One region of the Shewanella sp. 125m-1 genome, then DNA from elsewhere that is predicted to be linked to it. Evidence: riboswitches for the same ligand, from Rfam matches in the RefSeq annotation. Region 1 holds a riboswitch; the other holds the start of a gene.
What was found. A riboswitch is a leader RNA that binds a small molecule or an ion and turns the genes downstream of it on or off. The one in region 1 is predicted to bind cobalamin.
Positions count from the first base shown of each region.

Region 2: linked by a shared signal. The riboswitch ahead of ACVBIK_RS07435 (TonB-dependent receptor domain-containing protein) and the one ahead of ACVBIK_RS02565 (ABC transporter ATP-binding protein) in region 1 are both predicted to bind cobalamin.

Region 1 covers NZ_JBRILT010000003.1:90,531-94,292, forward strand. Annotated here, with positions in the region: gene cobT (nicotinate-nucleotide--dimethylbenzimidazole phosphoribosyltransferase) at 1-8, opposite strand, end outside; gene ACVBIK_RS02560 (FecCD family ABC transporter permease) at 69-1,124, opposite strand; gene ACVBIK_RS02565 (ABC transporter ATP-binding protein) at 1,126-2,043, opposite strand; cobalamin riboswitch at 2,254-2,408, opposite strand; gene ACVBIK_RS02570 (histidine phosphatase family protein) at 2,755-3,387, opposite strand; gene metH (methionine synthase) at 3,675-3,762, shown strand, end outside.
Region 2 covers NZ_JBRILT010000011.1:56,757-60,518, reverse strand. Annotated here, with positions in the region: gene ACVBIK_RS07450 (TonB family protein) at 1-609, opposite strand, end outside; gene ACVBIK_RS07445 (BlaI/MecI/CopY family transcriptional regulator) at 606-983, opposite strand; gene ACVBIK_RS07440 (hypothetical protein) at 1,330-1,977, shown strand; cobalamin riboswitch at 2,184-2,390, shown strand; gene ACVBIK_RS07435 (TonB-dependent receptor domain-containing protein) at 2,516-3,762, shown strand, end outside.

The DNA.
Region 1 (3,762 bases):
TTAAACATCTCAGGTTCCCCTTAACCACTTAATAAGGATAATTATCTTGCGTCGCAAACTGACGTAAACTAAAAGCGTTTAGCGCTGCGGCCGCCCAAAATAAATAGAAAAAAGACACTGCCCATCACCGAGGTTATGATCCCCACTGGCAGCTCTTGATAACTCAATAAGGTTCGCGCTAATACATCCACCCAAACCATAAATAATCCACCGACTAACGCTGTTAACAGCAATGGGAATCGCCCCGGAAACAGTAAACGCACGGTATGCGGTACCATGAGGCCAATAAAGCCAATGCCACCGCAATTAGCCACTAAAATAGCAGTGATTAGCGAACAGATAAGCAGCATAGATAAACGTAAGCGACCCACATTGATCCCTAAAGTATGAGCCGTTTCATCACCCGCCCGCATAGCGACAATTTGACGCTTATTCAACAAGATAACCAGCAATGAAATCAGCACGACTAAAGCTGGCAGCCACAAGCCTTGCCAGCTGGCTTTAGCAAAGCTGCCTAAGGTCCAAAACAGTACCGATGCAGCAGCTTGTGGACTGGAAAAGTACAACATCAAACTGGCGAGTGCGCCAAACATAAACGAGGTTGCCACGCCAGAAAGCAACATGCGCTCAACCTGGGTGCTTAGGTTACGGCCACATAAGCTCAATACCAGCAATACCGATAAGCTGGCACCGATAAATGCGCCAACCGGCAGACTGAGCCAAAGCATGCTTTGGCTAAAGAGGGTTAACGCCACTACAGCGCCAAAAGAGGCGCCCGATGAGATCCCAAATAGATAAGGATCTGCCAGCGGATTTCGCGTCACAGTTTGCAGCACACTGCCCGCTATCGACAGTCCAGCCCCAGCAATAAATGCTAATAAGACTCGCGGTAAACGTAGCTCCCAAATAATGCGCTCTTTTACGCCAACAGGATCGCCGATACTAAACAGCTTGTGGCTAAACACATTTAGCACATCTAAGGTACTAATACTGGCAGCACCAAAACTGGTGGCAGCAAATGGGGTGATTAGCGCCACCAAAGTGAGTATAAGCAGAACGAGATGCTCAGTTCGGCGACGACAATTAATGGCTAACGGCAGACTCGCGATTGAGGCCTTACTCACCTTAAACATCTGTACTTCTCGCTTTTATTTGAACGAAAGCTTCAGCTTGAACTGACGCCTTTATATCCGCGGCGGTTTTCTCACCACTTGCCGACACGCCCTCGTAACCATAGAAATAACAGATAAGCGGATTACCATGCTGAGGATGAGGCTTGATTTCACAGCACACATCAAACACTTCAGCGATGCGCTGCTCAGTGAGTACCATCTTAGGTGAACCATTGGCTATAGCACGGCCCTTATCAAGCAGGAGGAGTTCATCACACAGTGCACTGGCAAGGTTAAGATCATGAATAGAGGTGATAACGGTGATATTGAGACTGCGCAGTAGCTCTAAGGTTTGGATCTGATAACGAATATCTAAGTGATTTGTCGGCTCATCGAGAATAAGTAGTTTAGGGCGCTGCACAATGGCGCGAGCAATCAAGGCACGCTGCTTTTCACCGCCCGATAAGCTCTCATAGGCTTGATTGGCTTTATCTTCAAGACCTACTTTTTCAAGTGCTTGTGCGATCACAACGCGATCGCTGCGGCTAGTAAAATCAAAGGCACTTTTATGAGGCGTTAAACCTAGGCCGATAAGTTGCGCAGTGGTCATCTCGAAATGATGGGGGGTGTCTTGCAGTACCACGGCGATTTGCTGGGCAAAAGCTTTAGCCGATAGCGCGCTAATATCTTGCCCAAACAAGTTAATACAACCCGTTGTTGGCTTAATGAAGCGATATAAGCAGCGCAGTAGACTGGATTTCCCTGCGCCGTTAGGCCCTATAATGCCCAGCATCTTACCTTCAGCTAAGCTAAAGTCGATTGCCGACAAAATGGCTTTACCATCCAGTTGCCAGCCTAAGTCGTTAACAGACAGCACTGTTTGGGTTTTAGCTTCAGCGTGAATCTGCTGCTTTAATTGCGAATTAGCCATTGCAGCCATTTACCCATTGTTTGAAAAAACGGGCATCGAATAAGCAAGCATCATATAAACAGGCCTTTAGCAAGCCTCGATCTAGGTCTAGATCTAGGTCTAACAACCAAGCATGGAACTTCATTTTATTCTCTCCCTCGAGTCGCCCGCACGAGTTTATGTGTATATGGATACACTTTTTAATTATCAACACGTACTGAATGATACGTAATGAACAACATAAGTTAGGCAGGTATCTGACTTGGAAGCGCAGCCCTATGGCTAACCTTCCCTACAGTTGCGGGTACAGTCCGGACTAAGCGGCGAATAACTGCCAGCCTCCGGTTCCCTTTATGCTGTTAAGCACCTAACTTTCATTTTTTAGCTATCTTTTATGCTAAGAGCAAACGCAGCCTTTAACGCAAGCAGCGCTACATAAGATAACGCCGCAGTTTAGCATCATACCAGCAAGGCTGATATCACCTTTGTTTTATAAATAAAACCAAGATTGACGGGCTAAAGCCCGACCTACGATAAAAAGGTTCTAGGTTCTAAGCTCTAGGTTCTAGGTTCTAGGTTCTAAGCTCTAGGTTCTAGGTTCTAGGTTCTAAGCTCTAGGTTCTAGGTTCTAGGTTCTAGGTTCTAGGTTCTAGGTTCTAGGTTCTAGATTCTAGGTTCTAAGCTCTAGGTCCTAGGTCCTAGGTCCTAGGTCCTAGGTCCTTCTTTAAACTTCTACCGCCAATTTAGGGTCATGAACTGCTTATTATCATTGTGCAGCACATCAATCACTACCGTGGCCGCGTAAGGCAATTTAAGCGAGGTGTAAAAACCCGCACACAGACTGACGTCCAGAGCTTTACTCATTAAATGACGTATTACGCCACCGTGAGTCACCACTAATACCGTCTTTCCTTGATGCAGCTCAAGCATCGCCTGCCAGGCTTTATCGATACGCGCCTCAAAATCTTGCATAGACTCGCCATGAGGCGGCGATAACAACCAAGGGTTTTTCCAGTAGTTATCAAGCGCGGAGCCACAAGTTTGATAAAGCGCGTCGAAGGTTTGTCCGTCCCAATCGCCGAAGTTCAGCTCTTTAAAACCTGCTTCAATAGAAAAGTCTAAATCATGCTCACGAGCCAATTGCTCTGCGATGTTGGCGCAGCGCTGAAGCGGTGAACTAATCACACTATTAACAGTAAAACCAACGGTAAAATCGACTGACAAATCGGTTAAGCATAAGGCGGAAAATGCCTTTTTCATCTGCAACTGACCAAGCTCAGTTAACGCAACATCAACTTGGCCGCGTAAAATATTGCCACCATCGCATTCGCCGTGCCGAAGTAAAATCACCTTAGTGGTTTGCATTATACCTGTTGACCTTCATTATTTATCAGCAACTTAGTTAAAATTCATTGGCTTTTAATGCTGAAAAAGTATCATGCTTTAGCACTTGCACTTTTTATCGCCTCTCACGTATTATGGACGTCTATACGTATAAATGTCCAAACAAAATAAAAGGTCACTAATAATAAACGACCTTAACTGAAAATAACGGACATGATTTACACCAGATCTAGGTAAGTTAAGTATTCAGAGACTTATTTTGCTTGGTATTACAAGAATAACGATTTGCGAACTGGTAGGAATTATCTATGGCAACCTGTACCCCAACACATGCCTTGAGCGCAGTAGCACATACTCAAGACTCTGCCGACAAGGTTTTAGCAGTACTTACCCAAA
Region 2 (3,762 bases), on a different contig from region 1:
ATAAGCGAGCCAACAAATAGGATTAAACCAGAACAGGCTGAGTGCGCTGTAGGCCAATAAATTACTGAGCAGATCTCGGCGCTGGTGGTGGTATTGCTCATGGGCGATAATCGATTGCTGCTCATCGGCGTTAAGCTGAATAAAATTAGAGGGCAGTATGATTTTCGGGTTAATGACCCCGACGAGCATAGGTGATTGCACACCGGGGTGGCTATAGGTCGGTAAGTTGGCGCCAGTGTGATGGACTCTAGTCGCAGTGCTTAATATGCGAGTTAAAGCTATCGCTTGTAGGCTGAGCAGAGTCACCATAGCCGCAATGCCAACTAACCATATCGACAGCGCAATCTTGGCGTAATCGCTGGTTTGAACTGTAGCCATAGCTTTGCTAGCGATAACACTATAGTGAGCGAATTGTTCTGCCTGGGCTGCAGCAAGAGTGTTGGGCATGCTTGCGATTAACGCAGAGCTTATCAGTAAAGCGGGAACTGCTAACCATAGCTGGTAGGTTTTACGTGCCCCCAATCGCTGCTGTAAAAAGCGGTGGCTTATGAGTAAACCACCACAAACAAGAGTAAGTAACAGGGTTTGCTGTGCCATCCATAGCATCATGATTTGTTGTCCTTTTGCCAGGTATCAATCAGTTGTTGTAATTCGGCCACGTCTTCGGCGCTGAGCTTGTTTTGCTTGGCAAAACCGGCCACTAAGGGAGCGACGCGACCAGAGAATAAGCGCTCGATGAAAGACTCACTCTCTTTAAGCTGGTATTCACTCTGTTCGATGAGAGGGAAGTAAAGATATGAGCGGCCCTGCTTGTCAAAGCCAATGGCTTGTTTTTTTACTAGGCGGTTAAGTAGCGTCTTGACCGTTTTTTCGTGCCAGTCATTGCTGCGAGATAATTCACTGATGACATCGTTAGCACTCATTGGCGATGATTGCCAAAGGATATTGAGCACACACAGCTCGGCATTACTGATTTCTTTCATAGTAAAACCTCTTTCATAGTAAAACCTTTTTCATAGTTGCTCTCTTTCAAAGTCGGCCTCTTTCAAAGTCATCCTTTGCTGAATGTTCTTTACGATTACAGCTGTAATGTATATTTAAGATTACAAATGTAATTGTATTGCGCAAGTACTTTTTGGTGTTTTTTTGTTCTAGATTAGCTGTCGGTATATAAGCTATTGTTAAATATGGAAGGGCGGAGGTGATAGCCATTGAAGATGACTGTGCATTTATGCGGATTCAATTTAATGACTTTTTAAGTACCACTTTGACAGATGCACAGATAGAATATCTGTTCATAAAAGTACCCCCAACAAGGATTGTAAAGGTATGACGTCATTATCTCCGCGCATGGCAGCAGGCCTGTTATGTGTAATATTTCTAGCTTTTCCATCATACGGTTTAAGTGATGAAGCGGTTACAGCGCACGTCGATAAAACTCCCAAGCAACTAGCGATTTTTAGTCAAACATTTAATTTTAGTTTGCCGTTAGACTGGAAACTCGCTTATTCAAATCAACAAGAGACGATGTTCTCTGCTGAGTTTGTTCCCGCTTCTCAAGCGTTACAAACCTGGTCATCTATGCTGTGTGTGCAAGGGTTTAAAGGGATCGCTGAAGATGTGAGCCCACAAAAATTTTTAGAGACTATGGCAGAGGTATACTTCGACAGTTGCCAAGGGGAAACGGTGTTTGAAACCTTGCAAAGTGAGCCACTCAACGGCCATGAAGCTGCAAGCGCGATTATCGGCTGCACTAAGATGCCCAACTCTCATATTAAGTCGGTAGCAGGTATTGCTTATGATGAGGTGCAAACTCTAGGAGAGATTGGCCATTACACCGCTATCAGGGGGAAACTGGATCTGTATTTAATTCATAAATCGATTCGTGGTGACGCATTTAGCAAAGAAAATCCTCCCATCAAAGCGCAAAATCAGCAAGAGTTTTTATCTAGTATTACCCCTCTGAGCTTGTATTAAAGGCTTGGTAGACTCAATGTGATAATTATATGTTGCTGATATTAATGTGAAACATTAGATCGCTAGGTACAAGGTGAATATTCCTCGGCTTAAATACGGGTTTTAAGTGGTGTTAAGTTAGACATTTAACCGTATAGACGTCTATAATGCGCGGCACTCTTGATAGTGATATTTGTTCACTTTTGAGTAACAAAAACTTATAACGATATTTAGTCAACTTTATTGGTGCCTCAGGTTACGGCTGTAACTTAGGGATAATCGGGAAGTCAGTTAAATTCTGACACTGCCCCCGCAACGGTGAATGGTGAGAGACAAGTGCGCCTTAATGGATAGGTGTTGAAAGCTTGTATTCGGGTATTAATACGTTAATACAGAACCTAAGTCCGGAGACCGGCCAGCAAAGTGATTTCGATGATTTCGGCGGGCAGATCTCGAAATGCGGCAATTAAACGAACCAATAAACGAGTGATTTTTTTCATTTATGGGTCGTGTCACCGTGACGTATTTGCCCCGTTTTCCTTTAGGAGTAAAAAGGTAAATGGGAACACAACCATCAAAAATCGCACTACTAGTCAGTAGTCTTGTTAGCTTATCAGCCTTTTCAGTTTCGGCCGAAGAAGTCGCATCTCACTTAGCAAATGTTGATGAAACGATTACCGTAACCGGTTCTCGTTTTGATAGAAGCGCCGATCAGCAGCTAACCGTCATTAATACCATTGAACGTGAAGAGATAGCGCGTCTTAATCCAAAGTCTGTGGCTGACGTATTAGAAACACTTCCGGGTGTTAGTGTATCGCGCAATGGCGGTGCGGGTCAGGCAACATCTGTCAGTATTCGCGGCAGTAACTCCAACCATGTATTAGTCCTAATCGATGGCGTTAAAGTCGGCTCTGCCACATTAGGTACAGTTAGCTTTAACAGTTTATCACCTGAAAATATTGAGCGAATCGAAGTCCTAAAAGGACCTCGAGCGTCTGTGTGGGGCAGTGATGCTATTGGCGGCGTCATTCAGATTTTTACTCGCCAACTCAAGGGCGGTGAATGGTTTGCGGGTGCTGAATATGGCAGCAATGAATATATTCGCGGCTCATTTGGCGCAGGTATGACCCATGGCGATGGTAGTACAACACTGAGCGTTAACCATGAGCAATCAGAAGGTTATGATGTATATAACGGCGCAGAGGTTGAAAATGATGATGATGGTTATAAGCGCAACGCGCTTTCAGTAAACGGCTCTCAGCAAATTAATCAAAACTGGCAAGCACTTTGGACCGGACAATACGATAAAGGTAACACTCAGTACGACGATATCTATGCCTCAGGTTCGGCAGATGAGTCAGACTATGAGAATTACTTTTGGGATCTTGCTACGCAATACAGTAATGACCGATTTACCAGCAAATTAGCCTTAAGCCAGTCTCGCGATTCAAACGAGAACTTTCGTGGTAACGATATCAGTGTGCCAATATCTGAGTTTGAAACCAAACGCGATCAGGTCAATTGGAGTAACCAATACCTAGCGGCAAGCGACTTGACCCTGACGGGCGGTGTCGATTGGTCAAATGAGTCTGTTAAGGGCGATTATGCCCAAGATGAGCGAGATATCTTAGGTGTCTACGCCTTAGTGCAAAAGCAGTGGAGCAATATACTGGCTGAAGTTGCGGTGCGTTATGATGATGTGGAAAATATCGACAGCGAAGTTTCATATAACGCTAGTCTCGCATATCAGTTTAATGCTCAATGGAGTTTGGCCGCGACAACGGGTACGGCCTTTAAAGTGCCAAC